4 regions of the Kitasatospora sp. NEAU-CNBT7 genome follow, and region 3 is predicted to be linked to each of the others. Evidence: riboswitches for the same ligand, from Rfam matches in the RefSeq annotation. Region 3 holds a riboswitch; each other region holds the start of a gene.

Region 1 (5,212 bases), on a different contig from region 3:
GCTCGCCGGGGACGAAGTGGTCCGCGAGCCCGCAGGCCATCGCGTCGGCCGCGCCGGCCGAGCCCGCGGTCAGCGCGAGGTGGGTGCCCAGCTCGCCGGGGGCGAGCGCGAGCAGGTAGGTGCCGCCGACGTCGGGGACGAAGCCGATCCCGGCCTCCGGCATGGCGATCCGGGTGGTGCCGGTGACGATGCGTACGCTGCCGTGCGCCGAGACGCCGACGCCGCCGCCCATCACGATGCCGCTCATCACGGCGACGTAGGGCTTGGGGTAGCGGGCGATCCGGGCGTTGAGCCGGTACTCGTCGCGCCAGAACCCTTCGACGGCGGCCACGTCCCCGCCGGTGGCGGCGCGATGGATCGCGACGATGTCGCCCCCGGCGCAGAAGGCCCGGTCACCGGCGCCCGTGACGACGACCGTGGCGATCCGGTCGTCCCGCTCCCAGGCGTCGAGCGCCTCGGTGATCCGCCGCACCATGGGGTGGGTGAGGGCGTTGAGCGCCGTCGGCCGGTTGAGAACGATCCGGCCGGTCCGGCCCTCACGGCGGATCACGACCTCCTCGGTGTCGCTGTCGGACATCATGCGGCTCCGGTCAGGCCGCGGGCGACGATGACGCGCATGATCTCGTTGGTCCCTTCCAGGATCCGGTGCACCCGCAGGTCGCGGACGATCTTCTCGATGCCGTACTCGGCCAGGTAGCCGTAGCCGCCGTGGAGTTGGAGGGCCTGGTCGGCGACCTCGAACCCGGTGTCGGTGGCCAGGCGCTTGGCCATGGCGCACAGCTCGGGCGCGCGCGGGTCGGCGCGGTCCAGCGCGGCCGCCGCGCTCCGGACCAGGGCGCGGGCGGCCTCCAGTTCGGTGGCCATGTCGGCGAGCCGGAACTGCAGCGCCTGGGCGTGCAGCAGGACGGTCCCGAACGCCTCGCGGTCGGCGAGATGGGCGACGGCGCGGTCCAGCGCGGCCCGGGCGCCGCCGAGCGAGCAGGCCGCGATGCCGAGCCGGCCGCCGTTGAGGCCGGCCATGGCGATCCGGAAGCCGTCGCCCTCGGCACCGAGCAGGCGGTCGGCGGGCAGCCGGACACCGTCCAGCACGACCTGCCTGGTCGGCTGCGCGTTCCAGCCCATCTTCCGCTCGTTCGGGCCGAAGGACAGGCCGGGGTCGTCGCGGTCCACCAGGAAGGCCGAGATGCCCGCCGGTCCGGGCGCGCCGGTGCGCGCCATCACCAGGTACACCTGGGCGGCGCCTGCCCCCGAGATGAACTGCTTGACGCCGTCCAGCACCCAGCCGTCGCCGTCGCGGACCGCCCGGGTGGCGATCGCTCCGGCGTCGGAGCCGGCGCCCGGCTCGGTCAGGCAGTAGCTGCCCAGCTGTTCGGCCGTGCACAGGGCGGGGAGCCACCGGGCGCGCTGCTCCGCCGTGCCGTGCCGGTCGATCATCCAGCCGACCATGTTGTGGATGGAGAGGTAGGCGGCGATCGACGGGCAGCCGGTGGCCAGCGCCTCGAAGGCCACCACGCCGTCGAGGCGGCCGAGTTCGCAGCCGCCGACGTCTTCGCGGACGTACACGCCGGCCAGGCCCAGGTCGGCGGCCTTGCGCAGCACGTCCACCGGGAAGTGCTTGGTGCGGTCCCATTCGACCGCGTACGGGGCGAGGTGCTCGGCGGCGAAGGCGCGGGTGGCGTCGGCGATCGCCCGCTGGTCCTCGGTGAGGTCGTGCACGGCGCTCATCCCATCGTCGGAATGGTGAAGCTCGCGCCCTCCTTGACCCCGGAGGGCCAGCGCGAGGTGACGGTACGGGTGCGGGTGTAGAAGCGGATCGAGTCCGGCCCGTGCTGGTTGAGGTCGCCGAAGCCGGAGCGCTTCCAGCCGCCGAAGGTGTGGTAGGCGATCGGGACCGGGATCGGTACATTGACCCCGACCATGCCGGTGTTCACCCGGCGGGTGAAGTCGCGGGCGGTGTCGCCGTCCCGGGTGAAGATCGCCACTCCGTTGCCGAACTCGTGCTCGCTCGGCAGCCGCAGTGCCTCCTCGTAGTCGGCGGCGCGGACCACGCAGAGCACCGGGCCGAAGATCTCCTCGCGGTGGATGCGCATCGCCGGGGTGACCCGGTCGAACAGCGAGGCGCCGAGGAAGAAGCCGTCCTCGTGCCCCTCCAGCCGGAAGTCCCTTCCGTCGACGACGAGTTCGGCGCCCTCCCGGACGCCGATGTCCAGGTAGCCGCGGACCCGGTCCACCGCATCACGGCCGACCAGCGGGCCGAAGTCGGCGTCGGGATCGTCGGAGCGGCCCACCTTCAGCGCCGCGATGCGCTCCACCAGCTTCGCCACCAGGGCGTTCGCGGTCTCCTCGCCGACCGGGACGGCGACCGAGATCGCCATGCAGCGCTCGCCCGCCGAGCCGTACCCGGCGCCGACCAGGGCGTCGACGGCCTGGTCGAGGTCGGCGTCCGGCATGATGACCATGTGGTTCTTGGCGCCGCCGAAGCACTGCGCCCGCTTGCCGTGCGCGGCGGCGGTGGCGTAGACGTACTGGGCGACCGGGGTGGAGCCGACGAAGCCGAGCGCCTCGACCCGCGGGTCCTCCAGCAGGGTGTCGACGGCCTCCTTGTCGCCGTTGACCACGTTGAGCACGCCGGGCGGCAGGCCCGCCTCCAGGAACAGCTCCGCGAGGCGCAGCGGCACCGACGGGTCGCGCTCGGAGGGCTTGAGGATGAAGGCGTTGCCGCAGGCCAGCGCGGGCGCGGCCTTCCAGAGCGGGATCATCGCGGGGAAGTTGAACGGGGTGATGCCGGCGACCACGCCGAGCGGCTGGCGCATCGAGTACACGTCGATGCCGGAGCCGGCGTTGTCGGTGAACTCGCCCTTCAGCAGGTGCGGGATCCCGGCGGCGAACTCCACGACCTCCAGGCCGCGTTGGAGGTCGCCGTGGGCGTCGGCGACGGTCTTGCCGTGCTCCGCGGAGAGCAGCCGGGCCAGGCTGTCCTTCTCCTGCTCGACCAGTTGGAGGAAGCGCAGCAGTACCCGGGCCCGGCGCTGGGGGTTCCAGGCGGCCCACTCGGGCTGGGCCTGGGCCGCGTCGGCGATCGCGGTCCCGACCTCGGCGCGGCTCGCGAGCGGCACCCGGGCCTGGACCCGGCCGGTGTTGGGGTCGTGGACGTCGCCGAAGCGGCCGGAGGTGCCGGCGACGTGCTTGCCGGCGATGTAGTGGGTGAGTTCTCGGACCATCGGTTCCTTCTCTCGTCCTGGGTGCGGAGAGGTGCGGAGAGGAGGAGTGGAGGGCCGCCGTCGACGGGCGGGCGCACGGTGGTGCGACCGCCGTCCATCGGCCTGCGGCGGCCGGACGGGACGTCAGGGCGTGTGGGCCCCGGCGCTCGTCGGCGCAGGACAGCCAGGGGTGGTGGATCGGGAGCAGCCCGGAGTCATGGCGTGTCGTCTCCATCCTCGTGGAAAACACGGAACACCCGCGGCCGGTATCCTGACTCCCGGATCGACGCCCGTCCCCCGGCCTTCCCGGCTGGCTGCCAGTGGCCTTCACCTGCGAGGACGAACTCCCCGGTCACAGTGGCGGGACCGTGCCGGACTTGCACCGGCTTCCCTGACACCGCGGACCTGCCGTCGACCATATAGTTGGACGTCCTAGTAAGTCCAGGGCATCCGCCCCGATTCCTCGCCCGGGGCTCGGGCCGAGCCTCGCGGGCGGCACCCGCGTACCGTCCGGCCACGGGAGTCGCCGTCCGTCCCGGACCGTCCCGGTCCGCCACCCCGCGTACCGCTGCCGCCGGCCCCGCCGACGGGCCTGACCGGGTACCGGGATCCGCGACGTCCGCGCCGCCGACCAGGTGGGGTCGGGTACCCCCGATGCCGGTCCGGACGTGGATCGCACGGCCGCGGCGCCGCGGACATCCCGGACGCACCCAGGTCCTCTGCGTCGGCAACGACCCGCTGGTTCGGGCCCAGGGCCGCGCGCTGCTCGGGGAGAACCTCAGCCGGGTTCCGCGGGGGACGACGGAGGCGGTCGGCGGGCGGCTGCGGGGCGCGGCTCGACGGCGGGGCCTGCCGGGAGCGCCGGCTCGGCGGGGACCGGTCCCGGCGCCGGCTCCGGCACCGGGAGGTCGAGGCCGGGAACCGGCGGGACGACGTGGAAGGTGTTGGTGGTCAGCGCCTCGTCCAGCGCGCGGGTCGCGTCCCCGATCAGCTCCGGGTCGCCGAGGTTCCGGATGACCCGGCGGGCGTCCTCGACCCGTCCTTGGCCCGCCAGCGCGAGCATCAGGTGCTCGTGGGCGCCGTACCGGTAGGAGGAGTGGCGGGCGGTGGCCGCCAGTTCCTCGGCCCGGGCCGGCTCGCCGACGGCGACGAGCATGGCCGACAGCCCGCAGATCGCGCGGGACTGGTAGACGTCGTCCGGCTCGTCGGCCACGATCCGTTCCGCCGTCGCCACCACCCGCATGGCGCCGTCGGTGTCACCGAGGCCGGCGAGCGCCTCGGCCACCTCGCCGAGGGCGCCGACCCGGTCCTCGGAGTGGGTGGCGGCCAGCGCGGCCTGTTCGGCGAGGCCCAGCAGGCGCCGGGCCCCGGCCGTATCACCGGCCGCGTGGAGCACCGCGCCGAGGCCGGTGAGGGCGTTCGCCCGGTTGCTGCCGTAGTCGACGGCCCGGGCGATCGGCTCCGCCCGCTCGACGAGCCGCCGGGCGCCGACCGGGTCGCCGAGGGCGACCAGGGCCACCGCCGGGACCGCCAGCGCGAAGGCCCGCCGGTACGGGTTCTGCATCGCGGCGAGGTCCGGCGCGGCCTGCTCGGCGAGCCGCCTGGCCCGGTCGGCGCTGGTGCACTCGGTCAAGGCGCGCACCAACTCCGTTGCTGCGCACTGCTGGTGCCACGAGAAGACCGACCGATCGACTACGGACACCGCGTTCTCCCCGGGCTGTGGACACTCGTACGCAAGTACGCGGGCGGCCGCTGCGCCGGTTCACCGCACCGAGGAACTGCTGCACCGCACCCCCGAAGCGCCGGCCGGAGCTCGAGGTGGTCCTCGACGAAGCCGCGCTGCGCCACCCGGTCGGCCACCCGCGCCATGGCACTCCCCCGACGTGACCGTGCCGGCCGTGCCGGGAGAGCGCGGCGCACCCGCCGGACCGTCCGGAGCGTTCTCCACGTCGGTAGCAGTGGCGGGTTGATCCGGGGTCTGGTCGATCCAGTGCCTCCGCACCACCCGTCGC
Region 2 (5,212 bases), on a different contig from region 3:
CCGCGGCCCGCCCGCGGCGGCCGCCCGGCCCGGACGGCGCCGCCGCCAGCAGCGCCTCGACCCGCCGGGGCACCGGCCCGCTGCCCACCGACGCCAGCGCCCCGAGACCCCTGGACCGCCGGCCGGCCGGGACGGCCGCCAGCGCCGCCCGCGCGATCGCGGTGGCGGCCCGCTTCCGGCTGTCCACCGCCGCGGCCGCCGCCTCGTCGGCCCAGCGCTCCAGGTGGAAGTCCAGGTCGGGACGGAGCGGGCGCAGCGCGGGGTGGACCGCCGCCGCCAGGTAGGCGATCACCGACAGTAGGTGGTGCCGCCCGGCCAGGTGCGCCCGCTCGTGGGCGAACAGCACGTCCTGCTCGGCCGGACCGAGCACACCGAGCATCCCGGTCGTGACCACGACCCGCCCTTCGCGGCCACGGAACGCGGGCAGCGCGAACGCCTCCGGATCCGCACTGTGGACCACCAGCAGATCGCCGTCCGGGACCGCGCCCCGGACCGAGGTCCAGGCCCGCTCGAGCAGGCGCCGGTGCTCGAACCAGCGCCGCAGCAGCACCGCCGCCTGCACGACGAGCACCACGCCCGCCACGGCGGACACCGGCAGCACCAGCGGCCAGGCAGCCGCCACCGTGTGCAGCGGGATCCGCTCCAGCCGCGCCAGGAACGGCACATGGAACAGGCCGACCAGGGCCGCGACCGTACCTCCGGCGAGCAGCGCCCCGGCGCCCGCGAGCACCGCGGACGCCTGCCGGGGCGGGAGCAGCCCGGCCAGCCGGCGCACGGCCGGCGCCGCGCACCAGGGGAGGGCGAGGGCGAGCCCGACGGGCACCAGGGCGAGGATCACCGGTCGTCCCCGGCGTCCAGCAGCAGGCGGCGCAGCAGGTCCTCGTCGTCCTCGGAGAGCGAGGACACGAAGCGCTTCAGCACCAGGTCGCGCTGCGGCTCGCGCTCGAGTTCCCGGCGCATCCGGCCCGCGGCCAGCCCGGCCGCGTCGTCGGCCGGCGAGTACGCGAATCCCCGCCCGGAGCGGGTCCGCACCACCGTCCCCTTCTCGCAGAGCCGGGTCAGGATGGTCGTCACCGTGGTCCGCGCCAGGCCCCGGCCGATCGCGGCGTTCACCTCCACCGGGGTCAGCGGCCCGGAGGCCGACCACAGGACCGCCAGGACCTCGGCGACGAGCTCGCCGTGCGGGCGTCTCTCCCCGGCCTCGTCCACCGTCACACTCCCGTTCTCCACTCGCATCCGGCACCTCGGCCCGGTCTGCACCTCAAGGTCGATTCATCATCGCACTGCCCGGGAGGGGCCGGTCGGGGTGGCCGGGGCGACGTTCAGGGGCATGTTGTTCGCAGGTGCAAGTGATACGCAATAGTGTGGGTTCGGCATGACCGTCACCGTTGAAAGGAACTGTGTCCTGATGGGCGCGTACTCACTTCCCGATCTGCCGTACGACTACTCCGCGCTCGAGGCGGCGATGACCGCCGAGATCCTGGAGCTGCACCACTCGAAGCACCACGCGGCGTACGTCAAGGGCGCCAACGACACCCTGGAGCAGCTGGCCGAGGCCCGTGACAAGGAGCAGTTCGGCGGCCTGGTGGGCCTGCAGAAGACGCTGGCGTTCCACCTGTCGGGCCATGTGCTGCACTCGCTGTTCTGGGAGAACCTCTCCCCGGACGGCGGCGACCGCCCCGATGGTGAGCTGGGCACCGCGATCGAGGAGCACTTCGGCGGCTTCGAGGCGTTCCGCAAGCAGCTCACCACCGCCACCGTCGGTGTCCAGGGCTCGGGTTGGGGCATCCTGTCCTGGGAGCCGCTGGGCCGGCGCCTGATCGTCGAGCAGGTCTACGACCACCACGGCAACGTCGGCCAGGGCACCACCCCGCTGCTGGCCTTCGACGCCTGGGAGCACGCCTACTACCTGCAGTACAAGAACGTCCGCCCGGACTACGTCACCAAGCTCTGGGACGTCGTCAACTGGAACGACGTCGCCACCCGCTTCGCCGCCGCCAAGAACGCCTGACGGACCGTACGCCGGGGCGCCCGCTCGCACCGGGCGCCCCGGCGCCGGGGCGCCGCCCCGCGGGGCGGCCCCGGGCGTCAGGGCCGGAAGGCGGCCTCGGTCTGGGCGGTGTCCTCGGTGCCGCGGTAGTAGACGATCTTCCCGTCGCGGAAGGTGAAGCGGTGGTGCAGGTCCATCGCCAGGACCCGGCCGCTGGCCCGGTGTTCGGCCCGCATCCGCACCACGCTCAGCACGTCGCTGTCGTTCGCGGCGAAGGACAGCGGGGTGAACTCCTGCACCGCCATGGTCGAACCGAACTGCTCGAAGAAGTCCGCCACTTCGGCCTTCCCGTGGCGGACGCCGTACCACGGCGCCGCGGTCGACGTGGTCTCCGAGGCCCAGTCGACCTCGTCGTCCAGTCTGGCCAGGATCCCCGGCAGGTCGCCGCTGCCGAAGGCCTCGTAGACCGACCTGATCGTCTCGATCATGCTCTGCTCGTTCACCGGACACCTCGCCTCGGTCGGGGCCGCCACCGTCTCGTTCCATGCTAGGAGCGAGGGCGTGCCCACCGCCTTTCGGCGCCGGTCGTGCCGCGCGGCGGCCGGGGGCGTAGCGTCCGGGCCCTGCCCGCCGGTTCTGATCTGCGGTGACGACCGTAGAGTGGCCTGCGCAGCTGGTTCGCCCTGTCCGCCAGGCAGGCGCGTCGCAAGAGGGAACCCGGTGGGAATCCGGGGCTGCCCCGCAGCGGTGAGCGGGAACGACCGCCGTCATACGCACTGGGCCCGTACCGGGCCCGGGAAGCGACGGCCAGTAGGTGTCCGCCCTTCACAGGGCGGGCGCGCCCGCGAGTCCGAAGACCTGCCGCTGCCCGTGGACCGCAGTGGTCCGCGGTCTCACCGGACCCCGAGGGCGGGTCGGCGGCGGGGAGGGACGGCGATCCCGTACCTCCTGCTCCTTCGCGCCCCGGGGCTCACGAACTCGCGAAGGAGAGTTCCGTGAAGCAGACCTACCGCCGGCGCGCCACCAGGGCCGCGACCGCCGCCGTGCCGACGAGCCGCGGGGTGGTGGCGCCGTGACGATGCCCCCTGCCGTCTCCCGGACGCCGACCGACTCGGCGGTCACCCTCGCGCACATCATGAGCGAGCACGACACCAACCTCTACGGGACGGTGCACGGCGGCGTCGTGATGAAGCTGATCGACGACGCCGCGGCCGCCGCCGCCGGCCGGCACGCCGGCGTGCCCGCGGTCACCGTCTCGGTGGAGGAGATGTCCTTCCTCGCGCCGGTCCGGGCCGGTGACCTCCTGACGGTCCGTGCCCGGGTCGACCACGCCGGCCGGACCTCGATGGACGTCTCGGTGGTGGTGACGGCGGAACGCTGGAACCTCACCGGACCGGTGACCAGGGTGGCGACGGCCCAGCTGGTCTTCGTCGCCGTCGACGCGGACGGGCAGCCGCACCGGGTACCGGTCCTGCTGCCGGAGGGCGCCGCCGAACAGCGCCGCGAACGGCTGGCCCGCGAGCGCCGCGCCCGGCGGATGCGCAACGCCGCCGACTGACCCGCCGCCTCCGGAACGGAGGGACCCGGTGGCCGCCCCCGGCGGCCCCGGGTGCCGGGCCCGGACCGCCGGCCACCGCCAGCGCCGCGCCGGGTCGATATCCTGGCCCGCGCGCAGTCGGATGATCATGGAGGAAGCATGGCGAAGTTCAGAGTGACGGTCTGTCTCCCCCCGGCCGCCGTGGACCATCCCGCCTCCGCCATCGCGGCGGCGATGCGCCCCTTCGACCAGAACGTCGACCCGGCCACCGGGGAAGAGGGATACAACCCGCAGGGCGAATGGGACGGGTGGCAGATATCCGGCCAGGACAACCTGGTCGTCCGGCCCGAGTACGCCGGGGACGCCCGGCTCGTCCACCGGCCGGCCCGGCCGAACGACGAGCCCCGTCCGCAGGGGTCGCTGCGCTGCGACGGCGGGCCGCGCGGCCTGCTCGACCTGGCGGGCATGCGTGCGATCAGCGCGGCGGACGCGGCGGCCACCTGGGCCGTGTGGGCCCGCTTCTCCGCCGAGCACCCGCCTGCCGAGCCGCTGTCGGCGTTCCGCGCGCGCCACGGCGCCGCCCCCGGCGTCCACTCGCCCGAGGCGGACCGGGCCAGGCGCGAGCACCTCGCCCAGCCCCTGGTCCAGGCGCTCGCCCAGTACGCGGTCGAGGGCGGCGACCGGCACTACCCCAACAGCTACCTGTCCCAGGACCCCGTTGCTCTCTTCGCCTGCGGCGAGCACGACTTCGTCGAGCGTGCGGCGGCCACGGCCGTGCCCACGTACGCACTGCTGACCCTCGACGGGCAGTGGGCCGACCCCTGGAACCTGCGCTCCCTCGGCAGTCCCCGCCCGGAGGAGTCCGAGCCGGAGGCGTACTGGCGGCTCGCCGACGCCTACCTGCGCGCACTGCCCGAGGACGCGCTGATCGTCCAACTCCTCTGCCACTGCTGACCGGACACCCGGGCGCAGGGCCGTCGCTACGGCTTCGGGAGCGCCGGTTCGTCGCGGGCGGCGTCCGCGGCGGGGGCGTCGGTGCGGATGGCGGGGCCGCGGGGCGGCGGCGGGACGGCACCGAGTTCGTCCAGCATCTCCCGGGTGAAGCCGAAGTAGTACGTGGCCAGCAGGCCGGTGGTGTATCCGGTCGCCAGGCCCGCGGCGTAGACGGCCGCGCTCACCAGGAAGCCGCGTGAGCCGGTCAGCAGGGGGAACAGCGCCCAGCCGGACGGGCCGATGGCGGTCGCGCCGACGGTGGCACCGAGCTGCCCCAGCAGCCCGACGACGGCCCCGCCGCACGCCCCGCCCAGACAGGCCGTGACGAACGGGCGCCCCAGCGGGAGCGACACCCCGTAGATCAGCGGCTCGCCTACGCCGAGCAGGGCCGCCGGGAGCGCGGACCTGATGGTCGCCCTGACCGACGCGTTGCCCCGTAGCCGCAGGAAGACGGCGACGGCGCAGCCGACCTGCCCGGCCCCGGCCATCGCGAGGATCGGCAGCAGCTCGGTGGACCCGTGCTGCTGGATCAGCGTGGTGTGGATCGGGATCAGCGCCTGGTGCAGGCCGAACATCACCAGGGGGAGGAACAGCCCACCGAGCAGCAGCCCCGCCAGCGCACCACCGTGGGCCAGCAGCCAGGTGGCGAGCTCGCCGATCGCCGAGGAGACCTCTCCCGCCACGAACATCAG
Region 3 (5,212 bases):
GGTGGCGGCGAGCCGGGGCACCACCTGGCGGGCGGCGAAGTCCAGCACCGCACGGACCGCGTCCGGGTGCCCGGCGGCGGCCTTCTCCACCGCCTCCGGCGCCCAGTCCTCGGCCTCCATCGCCTCGACCAGGGCGCGGGCCTGCGCCTCGGCCGCGTCCGTGGCGCCCAGGGTCGGCGCGGCCTCGTCCAGACCGAGCGCCTCGCGCAGGCCGGGCAGCGCGCTGACCCCGCCCCAGATCTGCCGGGCCCGCAGGATCGCCAGCACGATGTTGACCCGGTCGGTGCCCTGCGGCGCCTGGCCGAGCACGTGCAGCCCGTCCCGGATCTGGGCGTCCTTCACCTCGCACAGCCAGCCGTCGACGTGCAGCAGGAAGTCGTCGAAGCCGTCGTCCTCGGGCCGCTCGTCCAGGCCCAGGTCGTGGTCCAGGCGGGCGGCCTGGATCAGGGTCCAGATCTGGGCCCGGATCGCCGGCAGCTTGGCCGGGTCCATCGCCGCGATGTTGGAGTGCTCGTCCAGCAGCTGCTCCAGCCGGGCGATGTCCCCGTACGAGTCGGCGCGGGCCATCGGCGGCACCAGGTGGTCGACCAGGGTGGCGTGGGCGCGGCGCTTGGCCTGGGTGCCCTCGCCCGGGTCGTTGACCAGGAAGGGGTAGATCAGCGGCAGGTCGCCGAGTACCGCGTCCGGCCCGCAGTCGGCGGACAGCGCGGCGGTCTTGCCGGGCAGCCACTCCAGGTTGCCGTGCTTGCCGAGGTGGATCACGGCGTCGGCGCCGAAGCCGCCGTCCGACTGCTCGGCCGCGATCCAGCGGTAGGCGGCCAGGTAGTGGTGGCTGGGCGGCAGGTCCGGGTCGTGGTAGATCGCCACCGGGTTGGCGCCGAAACCGCGCGGCGGCTGGATCAGCACCAGCAGGTTCCCGGACCGGATCGCGGCCAGCACGATGTCGCCGTCCGGGTTCTGCGAGCGGTCCACGTACAGCTCGCCGGGCGGCGGGCCCCAGTGCTCCTCGACCTGGCCGCGCAGGCCCTCCGGGAGGGTGGCGTACCAGCGGCGGTAGTCCGCGGCCGGGATCCGGACCGGGTTGCGGGCCAGCTGGTCCTCGGTCAGCCAGTCCTGGTCGTACCCGCCCGCCGCGATCAGCGCGTGGATCAGCGCATCACCCTCGTGCTGGTCCTCGGAGGCATCGTCGTCCAGGCCCGGCAGGTCGGTGCCCAGGTCCATGCCCTCCGCGCGCAGCCGCGCCAGCAGCCGCATCGCGGAGGCCGGGGTGTCCAGACCGACCGCGTTGCCGACCCGGGCGTGCTTGGTCGGGTACGCCGAGAGCACCAGCGCGAGCCGCCGCTCGGCGGCCGGGACGTGCCGCAGCCGGGCGTGCCGGACCGCGATGCCCGCCACCCGGGCGGCCCGCTCGGGGTCGGCCGCGTAGACGGTCAGCCCGTCCTCGTCCAGCTCCTTGAACGAGAACGGCACGGTGATCAGACGGCCGTCGAACTCCGGGACGGCGATCTGGGTGGCGGTGTCCAGCGGGGACAGCCCGTCGTCGCTGGCCTCCCAGGCCGCCCGCGACCAGGTCAGGCAGAGCGCCTGGAGGATCGGGCGGTCCAGCGCGGCGAGCGCGCCCGCGTCCCAGGCCTCCTCGTCGCCGCCGGCCTGCGCGTCGGCCGGGCGGGTGCCGCCGGCCGCCAGCACGGTGGTGACGATCGCGTCGGCGGTCCCCAGGCGCGCCAGCAGCTCCGGCTCGGCGCCGCGCAGCGAGGAGCAGTACAGCGGCAGCGCCTGCGCGCCCCGGTCCTCGATCGCCCGGCAGAGCGTCTCGACGAAGCCGGTGTTGCCGCTCATGTGGTGCGCGCGGTAGTACAGCACCGCGATCACCGGGCCCTCGGCGGTGCGGGCGGTGCGCTCCAGCGGTCCCCACTCCGGCGCGGAGACCGGCGGCGCGAAGCCGTGGCCGGTCAGCAGCACCGTGTCGGACAGGAAGGCGCCCAGTTCGGCCAGGTTGGCCGGGCCGCCGTGCGCGAGGTAGGCGTGCGCCTCGGCGGCGAGCCCGGCCGGGACGGTGGACAGCTCCATCAGCTGGGCGTCCGGGGCCTGCTCGCCGGTCAGCACCACCACCGGGCGGGGGCCGGCCAGCAGCGCGTCCAGGCCCTCCTGCCAGGCGCGGCGGCCGCCGAGCAGCCGGACGATCACCAGGTCGGTGCCCTCGGTCAGCGCGGGCAGGTCCTCGACGGCCAGCCGGGCCGGATTGCCCAGGCGGTACGGCACCGGGCCGTTCGAGGCGCGGGCGCTGAGCAGGTCGGTGTCGGAGGTCGACAGCAGCAGGATCATGCGAGGGGCCTCCCGGCCTCGTCGGCGAACGGGCGGGCGGCGCAGGACATGCGGCAGCGCACAGGTCAAGCCTTCCTCGGGGTCCGCGCCCCGTGGCGGTTCCCCCCGGCCACGCGCCGGAGGGCTGGTCTGAGGGACGGCAGGAGTTCCTGGCTCCCACGGCGGTGAACCGTGGTCACAGTGGCGGGACCGCACCGGGTTTGCACCGGTTTCCTCCCCTTGCGCCGTCGCTGGCACGGGTGGCCCGCGGGCCACCCGGGCAGCATCGTACGGGGTGCCGACCGGCTGCGGAGCTGGTCCGCGGCTGTGATCTACGAGACCGGGGGCATCCGATCGGACCATCTGTATGCTCGCCGCCATGCCACCCACTCCCGACGCCTCCGCGCCGGGCCCCGCCCTGCCCGACCGGGGCCGGGCCGACGCCTGCCCCGGCGCGCTGCGCCTGCACCGGGCCGACGACGGCGCGCTCGCCCGGGTCCGGGTGCCCGGCGGACTGCTGACGGCCGCTCAGGCACTGGTCCTGGCCGAGGCCGCCGAGCAGCTCGGCGACGGGCAGCTGGAGACCACCTCGCGCGGCAACGTCCAGCTGCGCGGCCTCGGTTCGGACGCCGGCGCCGAGCTGGGCGCCCGGCTGCGCGCGGCCGGACTGTTGCCGTCCGACACGCACGAGCGGGTCCGCAACATCGTCGCCTCGCCGCTGGCCGGCCTCGACGGCCGCGGCCACGCCGACGTCCAGGCCTGGGTGCGCGAACTCGACCACCGGCTGTGCGCCGGCGGCTGGGCCGCCGCGCTGAGCGGCAAGTTCCTGTTCGCGCTGGACGACGGGCGCGGCGACGTGGCCGCCCTCGATGCCGATGTGACATTGATCGCAAGGCCCGGCGGCGCGGCCCTGCTGCGCCTGGGCCGTGCCGCCACCGCCCGGCCGGTTCCCGCCGGCGGCGCGGTGGACGCGGCCCTCGCCGCCGCCCGCGACTTCCTGGCCGCGCTGGCGGCCGCCGGCCGTACCGCCTGGCACCTGCGCGAGGCACCCGACCTGCTCGACCCCGGCCCGCTGGAGCTGCCCGCACCGGCCGGGCCGCACCCGCCGGCCGGCGTGCTGCCCGGCGGCCTGTCGGTCGGCCTGCGGTTCGGCCGGGCCGACGCCGGACAGTGGCGGCTGCTGGCCGAGGCGGCCGCGGACGGCCTGCGGGTGACCCCCTGGCGCGGTGTGGTGCTGCCCGGCGCGGCGGCCGGGTGGCTGCCCCGGCTGGCCGAGGCCGGACTGCGCACCGAACCGGGCTCGCCCTGGGAGCGCGCCAGCGCCTGCACCGGAACGCCCGGCTGCGCCAAGTCGCTGGCCGACGTGCGCGCCGACGCGGCGGCGGCCCTGGACGCGGCGGAGCAGCCGGGGGTGCCGGTGCACTGGTCCGGCTGCGGGCGGCGCTGCGGACACCCGGGCGGAACCTGGGTGGACGTGCTCGCCACGGGGCAGGGCTACCGGGTGACCCGGGGCGAGGCCTCGGCGGAAGTGACGACGCAAGAGATGGCCGAGGCGGTCGCCGAGGCCCGGAGGATGACGTGATCGAGTACGAGAAGGACGGCGCCGAGATCTACCGGCAGTCCTTTGCCACCATCCGGGCCGAGGCCGACCTGGCCGGCCTGGCCGCCGACGTGGCCCAGGTCGCGGTGCGGATGATCCACGCCTGCGGCATGACCGACCTGGTCGAGGACCTGGTGTACTCGCCGGGCGTGGTGGCCCGCGCCCGCGAGGCGCTGCGCGCCGGGGCGCCGATCCTGTGCGACGTGAACATGGTGGCCAGCGGGGTCACCCGCAAGCGGCTGCCGGCCGGCAACGAGGTGATCTGCACCCTGGCCGACCCCTCGGTGCCCGAGCTGGCCGCGAAGCTGGGCAACACCCGCAGCGCCGCCGCGATGGAGCTGTGGCTGCCGCACCTGGAGGGCGCGGTGGTCGCCGTCGGCAACGCGCCGACCTCGCTGTTCCGGCTGCTGGAGATGGTGGCCGCCGGTGCCCCGCGGCCGGCCGCGGTGATCGGTGTCCCGGTCGGGTTCATCGGCGCCGCCGAGTCCAAGCAGGCCCTGGCCGAGCACCCGGCGGGCCTGGAGCACCTGGTGGTGCGCGGCCGCCGCGGCGGCAGCGCGATGGCCGCCGCCGCCATCAACGCGATTGCGAGCGAAGTGGAATGACGGACCGTCAGACAGGCCGCCTGTACGGTGTCGGGCTCGGCCCCGGCGACCCGGAGCTGGTCACCGTCAAGGCCGCCGCACTGATCGGCAAGGCCGACGTGGTGGCGTACCACAGCGCCCGGCACGGCCGCTCGATCGCCCGCTCGATCGCCGAGCCCTACCTGACGGCCGGACAGATCGAGGAGAAGCTGGTCTATCCGCTGACCGTGGAGAGCACCGACCACCCCGGCGGCTACCGCGGTGCGCTGGACGAGTTCTACGAGCAGGCCGCCGCCCGGCTGGCCGCCCACCTGGACGCCGGCCGCGACGTGGTGGTGCTCGCCGAGGGCGATCCGCTGTTCTACGGCTCGTACCAGCACATGCACAAGCGCCTCGCCGACCGCTACCCGACCGAGGTGGTGCCCGGCGTGACCTCGGTGAGCGCCGCCGCGGCCCGGCTGGGCCGGCCGCTGGTGGAGGCCGAGGAGACGCTGACGATCATCCCGGGCACCCTGCCCGAGGAGGAGCTGACGGCCCGGCTGGCCGCCGCCGACTCGGCCGTGGTGATGAAGCTCGGCCGCACCTTCCCGGCGGTGCGCCGGGCGCTCGAGCGGGCCGGGCGGCTCGAGGACGCGCAGTACGTCGAGCGGGCCACCATGCCGGGTGAGCGCACCGCGCCGCTGGCCGGGGTGGACCCGGAGTCGGTGCCGTACTTCTCGGTCGC
Region 4 (5,212 bases), on a different contig from region 3:
GGCGCGGGAACGAAGGCCCGCCCCGCCAGCGCCGCCACCTCGCGCAGCAGCGCGCGCCGGAACCCGTCGTTCTCCAGCACCCCGTGCCAGGTGGTGCCCCAGACCGGGCCCACCCGGCAGCCGTCCAGCGCCCGCCCGTGCCCGTCGGTGACGAACGCCTCGCCGCCCTCCACCTCGGCCACCCCGTGGTGGATCTCGTACCCCTCGACCGGTTCCCCGAACGCCACGCCGACCGGCCGGGCCAGCACCTTCTCGGCGCCGAACACCACCCGGGCGGGCAGCAGCCCGAGCGCGGCGACCGTACCGGCCCCGGACTCCACCTCGTCGGTGATCTCCCGGGTCAGCATCTGGAACCCGCCGCACACCCCGAGCACCGGCAGCCCGGCCGCGACCCGCGCCCGGACCGGGGCCTCCAGTCCGCGCTCGCGCAGCCACGCCAGGTCGGCGACGGTCGACCGGGTACCGGGCAGCACCACCAGATCGGCGTCGGCCAGCTCCTCCGGCCGGGTCGCCCAGCGCACCAGCACCCCAGGCTCCTGGGCCAGCGCATCCAGGTCGGTGAAGTTCGACAGCCGCGGGAAGCGCAGCACGGCGACCCGCAGCACATCCGCGCCGACCGGCCCGCTCGCCGCGCCCTGCGCCACCACGGTGGTCAGGTCCAGCGAGTCCTCGGCGTCCAGCCACAGCCCGGACAGCATCGGCAGCGTGCCCAGCACCGGACGGCCGGTCAGCTCGCGCAGCATCGCCAGCCCGGGCTCCAGCAGCCGGGCGTCGCCGCGGAACTTGTTGACGAACCAGCCCGCCACGTGCCGCTGGTCCTCGGCGGACAGCAGCGCCAGCGTCCCGTACATCGCCGCGAACACCCCGCCGCGGTCGATGTCCCCGACCACCACGGTCGGCAGCCCGGCGGCGGTGGCCAGGCCCATGTTGGCGATGTCCCGGTCGCGCAGATTGATCTCGGCGGGCGACCCGGCGCCCTCGCACACCACCACCTCGTACCGGCTGCGCAGATCCGCCAGGCACGCCAGCGCCCGTTCCAGCAGGACGGGCTTGCGGTCGCGGTAGTCCAGGGCGCCGACCTCGGCGACGGCCCGGCCGAGCAGCACGACCTGGCTACGGCCGTTGGCCCCGGGCTTGAGCAGCACGGGGTTCATCGCCGCCTCCGGCTCCACCCGGGCGGCGGCCGCCTGCATCGCCTGGGCCCGGCCGATCTCGGCACCGTCGGCGGTCACGAACGAGTTCAGCGACATGTTCTGCGCCTTGAACGGAGCCACCCGCACCCCCTGCCGGGCCAGCCACCGGCAGATTCCCGCCGTCACCACACTCTTCCCGGCATCCGACGTCGTCCCGGCCACCAGCAGCGCCTCAGCCACGCCCACACCACTCCTCGGTCGACATCGGATCCCCGACCCGCCCACCGGCGGTACGGGGGTGCGCCTCTTCGGGGGCGCGGGGAACTGCGCGCTGCGGGAGGTGCGGCGCGGTGCTCTGTGTCCTCGTGTCCTGGAGGTGCGCGTTTTCGGGGGCGCGGGGAACTGCGCGCTGCGGGAGGTGCGGCGCGGTGCCTTCCGGATTCGCGCAGTTCCCCGCGCCCCTGGGGGTTGCCCCGTTCCGTGTAGTGGCGCCCCTGGGGGTTGGCCGGTTCGCCCGGTTCCGTGCGGTGGTGCCTGCGGGGGTCATCGGGTGTCCCGGGGGTGGCGGCGGGTCAGGGTCCAGGCGGTGCGGGCGAGGACGGTGGTGGCCAGGGCGAGGGCGCCGACGCGGCGGGAGAGGAGGCAGGCCCGTTCGATGTCGTCGGCCGCCACCGGCCGGAGCTCCGCACCGAGCACCGGCCGGTGCTCGACCCGCGTCCCGTAGTGCAGCGTGCCCCCGAGCCGTACGCCGAGGGCGCCCGCGAACGCCGACTCGGCCTGGCCCGCGTTGGGGCTGGGGTGGGCGGAGCCGTCCCGTCGCCAGACCTGCCAGGCGGTCCGCGGGTGCGGCGCCGCGGCGACGGTCAGCAGCGCGGTCAGCCGGGCGCCGGGCCAGCCGGCCACGTCGTCCAGCCGGGCGGAGGCCCAGCCGAAGCGCCGGTGGCGGGCCGAGCGGTGCCCGACCATGGCGTCGAGGGTGTTGACGGCCCGGAAGGCGAGCAGCCCGGGCGTCCCGGCGAGGGCGCCCCAGGTGAGGGCGTTGACCACCGCGTCGGCGGTGTTCTCGGCCACCGATTCGACCACCGCGCGGGCGAGTTGCTGCTCGTCCAGGGCGCTGGGGTCGCGGCCGCACAGGTGCGGCAGCCGTTCCCGGGCCGCCGTCAGGTCGCCGGCCCGGAGGGAGGCGGCGATGGTGCGGGCCTCGCGGGTGAGGGAGGTGCCGCCGAGGACGGTCCAGGTGGCGGCGGCGGCCAGCGCGGTGCGGCCGGCGGCCGAACGCCCCAGCGTGCGTTCGGTGAGGACCGCGCCGGCCGCGACGGTGCCCACGCAGGCGGCGGTGTACGCGGCGCCGACGGCCCGGTGGTCGCGCCAGACGGCCCGTTCCAGCCGGCCGGCGGCCGAGCCGAACAGGGCGACCGGGTGCCCGCGCCGGGGGTCGCCGTACCGGGCGTCGGCCAGGTAGCCGGCGACGACGCCCAGCAGCCAGGGCAGGGCGGGGGTCAGTCGGCGCACGGCGCGGTGGGCGTGGCCCGGTCCTGGGCAGCCTGCATGGCTAGGTGTCCTCACTCAGGGTCCGCGCCCTGGATCGACGAACGGTGGTGAGAGTCTCCTGGCTCCCGGCCGGGCGACCGCCCGCCGCTGCGGGGGCGCCGACCGGTGACAGTGGCGGGACCGCGCCGGACTCGCACCGGCTTCCTCTGCTTGCCTCCGTATGGCGCAAGGATCCCATCACGGGCTTCGTCCGGGAGTCAACAAGACCGCCGGAGGGCTTGATCACACGTCATCACCCCAGCTCACCGGGCCCGTGACCGGGGCCCGCGGCCGGGCCGCGGCACCCAGCCCGGGTCGGCGACCGCCGGCGACCGGGGTGCCGGCCGGCCCGCGTTCCCGGGCATCCCGTACGGAGCGGGCCCCCGCGGCGTCAGCCGTCTCTACCTCCGAGTAGCCGGGCGCCTGCGGGGCGGGCGGTTGTCGATTCGACCAGTCCACTGTGGATCTGTCCAACGGGGCTTCGTGCGTTCAGCGGCTACAGGGGGCGGCGGCCCCGGCCCTAGCTTCGGTCCCATGCGACGAAGACAGCCCGCCCCCACCCCGGTGCCGTTCTCCCCGGCGGCCGCCCGGGCCCACCGCGCCGGTCTCGGTCTGACGCCGGACCAGGTGGCCGAGGGGATGGCCGCCCACGGGGTACGGCTGCTGCCGGCCCATGTGATCGGGTGGGAGAGCGGTGCCATCCGGCCCTCCGAGGAGGAGTTCATCGCGTTGGCCCGCGCCCTGTGGTGTCCGCCGGCGCAGCTGATGGGTGCCCGCCCGGCGAGCCTGCGGGACTTCCGGGTGGCCCGAGAGCTCGGCCAGGAGCAGGCGGCCCGGCAGATCGGGGTCACCCCGCAGGCCTATCTGAAGGCGGAGCTGACCGGCCGCTGGGCCGGTGACGCGGAGCAGACCAGGGCGCTGGCCCGGGTGCTCGGGCTCGGGCTGCGCACCCTGGTGTGGATCACCGGTCACCAGGACGACCTCGACCAGCGGCTGCGCCAGGTGGTGCAGGGCCGGTGGCAGGGCCAGCTGAAGCCGGTGGCCCGCCTGGTGCCGGTGGATCAGGAGGTGCTGGCGCTGGTGCTGGCCGAGCTGCAGGGCGAGTACCAGGTGCCGATGCACTGGGGTGCGGCCTCCCCGGCCGCCGAGGAGCAGCCGCGGCAGCTGCCGACGCCGCGGTTCTGGGAACTGCTGTCCCGGCACCGCACCGAACTCCCGATCTGAGGCGTGCCGCCCCGGCCCGCGGCCCCTCGAACGGCCCCGCCCGGTGGCCCGGGCCGGGGCCGGACGGTGGACTGGGAGCGCATCGATTTCGGTCCGCGATCAGCACACCGGGGAGCACAATGCGCTGGCAAACCGCCGCCGTCGTGGCAGCCGCCGTCGTCGGGACCGGGACCGCGGTCCTGCTGCTCGGCCGCAAGGTCTCCGACCGGGTGCTGAAGCCCGCCGACGGCGGTGGCGGCACCTCCCTGCGGGTGCACGCGCTCGGGCCCGGCCAGGTCACGCTGACCCGGACCACCGCCTCGGTCCGGCCCGGCCGGTACGCCCTGGAGTGGGCGGACGGCGGTCACGCCGTGGTCGGCGACGTGCTGCGCACCGACGTGCAGACCGTCACCCGGCGCCTGGAGCGGGCCGACGGCGGCACCCTCACCGCCGGCACCGAGGTCCGGATGACCCCCCGGGTCTTCGTCGGTGACCCACTCACCGCGCTGGGCATCGAGTACGTCGACTCCTCCGTGAACGCGGAGATCGGCGAGCTGCCCGCCTGGTACGTCCCCGCGGTCCGCGGGACCTGGGTGATCCTGGTGCACGGTCCGGGCGCCGACCGCAGCCAGGTGCTGCCGGTGCTGCCGCTGCTGCGTTCGCTGCGGGTGCCGACGCTCACCGTCACGTACCGCGGTGACGAGGGCGCGCCGCCCTCGCCGGACGGCCTCGGGCACTTCGGCGAGACGGAGTGGCGCGACGTGGACGCGGCGGTCCACACGGCGCTGGCCTCCGGCGCGGGCCGGGTGGTGCTGTACGGCTGGTCGCTCGGGGCGACGATCGCGATGCAGACGGCGGTCCGCTCGGACTGGCGCGGGTCGGTGGCCGGGCTGGTGCTGGACTCCCCGGTGCTGGACTGGCCGGCCACCGCCCGGCGGGGTGCGGCGCGCTCCGGGGCACCGGCCGCGGTGGCCGAACTGGGTGCCCTGGCGGCCCAGGGACGCTCCGGCGTCGACCTGGCCGATTTCGCACGCCTCGCGGACGGCCGGGACCTCCAGGTGCCGGTCCTGCTGATGCACAGCCGCTCCGACGAGATCGCCCCGTGGGCGGCCGCCGAACGGCTCGCCGGTCGCCGGGAACAGCTGGTCAGCCTGTACGCGGTGCCGGGCGCCGAGCACGCCGCGCTGTGGAACGCCGACCCGGACCGCTATCTGGAGCACCTGCGGCGCTGGCTCACCCCGCTGATCTGAAACCGGCCACTCCCGGCCGGTCGGACCTCCGGTTGTTGTCGTGTACGGGGCGCGTACGGCGGTCGCCTCGGCCCGGTTTGCGGGCCCTTGCCCGCA

The links. Region 3 has a riboswitch for cobalamin ahead of cobN (cobaltochelatase subunit CobN). Riboswitches for the same ligand answer to the same signal wherever they lie in the genome.
Region 1: linked by a shared signal. The riboswitch ahead of AC2TEW_RS22825 (CoA-acylating methylmalonate-semialdehyde dehydrogenase) and the one ahead of cobN (cobaltochelatase subunit CobN) in region 3 are both predicted to bind cobalamin.
Region 2: linked by a shared signal. The riboswitch ahead of AC2TEW_RS05995 (acyl-CoA thioesterase) and the one ahead of cobN (cobaltochelatase subunit CobN) in region 3 are both predicted to bind cobalamin.
Region 4: linked by a shared signal. The riboswitch ahead of AC2TEW_RS34140 (cobalamin biosynthesis protein) and the one ahead of cobN (cobaltochelatase subunit CobN) in region 3 are both predicted to bind cobalamin.

What each region holds. Positions count from the first base shown of each region.
Region 1 is NZ_JBXQQB010000018.1:24,910-30,121, forward strand. Features, by position in the region: gene AC2TEW_RS22815 (enoyl-CoA hydratase/isomerase family protein) at 1-577, opposite strand, end outside; gene AC2TEW_RS22820 (acyl-CoA dehydrogenase family protein) at 577-1,725, opposite strand; gene AC2TEW_RS22825 (CoA-acylating methylmalonate-semialdehyde dehydrogenase) at 1,722-3,221, opposite strand; cobalamin riboswitch at 3,445-3,617, opposite strand; gene AC2TEW_RS22830 (tetratricopeptide repeat-containing protein) at 3,979-4,902, opposite strand.
Region 2 is NZ_JBXQQB010000003.1:232,136-237,347, forward strand. Features, by position in the region: gene AC2TEW_RS05975 (M48 family metalloprotease) at 1-838, opposite strand, end outside; gene AC2TEW_RS05980 (BlaI/MecI/CopY family transcriptional regulator) at 835-1,236, opposite strand; gene AC2TEW_RS05985 (superoxide dismutase) at 1,409-2,011, shown strand; gene AC2TEW_RS05990 (nuclear transport factor 2 family protein) at 2,089-2,493, opposite strand; cobalamin riboswitch at 2,647-2,870, shown strand; gene AC2TEW_RS05995 (acyl-CoA thioesterase) at 3,069-3,548, shown strand; gene AC2TEW_RS06000 (hypothetical protein) at 3,687-4,481, shown strand; gene AC2TEW_RS06005 (PTS transporter subunit EIIC) at 4,508-5,212, opposite strand, start outside.
Region 3 is NZ_JBXQQB010000019.1:98,236-103,447, forward strand. Features, by position in the region: gene cobN (cobaltochelatase subunit CobN) at 1-2,325, opposite strand, end outside; cobalamin riboswitch at 2,447-2,569, opposite strand; gene AC2TEW_RS23905 (ferredoxin-like domain-containing protein) at 2,684-3,886, shown strand; gene AC2TEW_RS23910 (precorrin-8X methylmutase) at 3,883-4,509, shown strand; gene AC2TEW_RS23915 (precorrin-2 C(20)-methyltransferase) at 4,506-5,212, shown strand, end outside.
Region 4 is NZ_JBXQQB010000041.1:43,300-48,511, reverse strand. Features, by position in the region: gene AC2TEW_RS34145 (cobyric acid synthase) at 1-1,373, opposite strand, end outside; gene AC2TEW_RS34140 (cobalamin biosynthesis protein) at 1,677-2,645, opposite strand; cobalamin riboswitch at 2,714-2,857, opposite strand; gene AC2TEW_RS34135 (helix-turn-helix domain-containing protein) at 3,198-3,887, shown strand; gene AC2TEW_RS34130 (alpha/beta hydrolase) at 4,007-5,116, shown strand.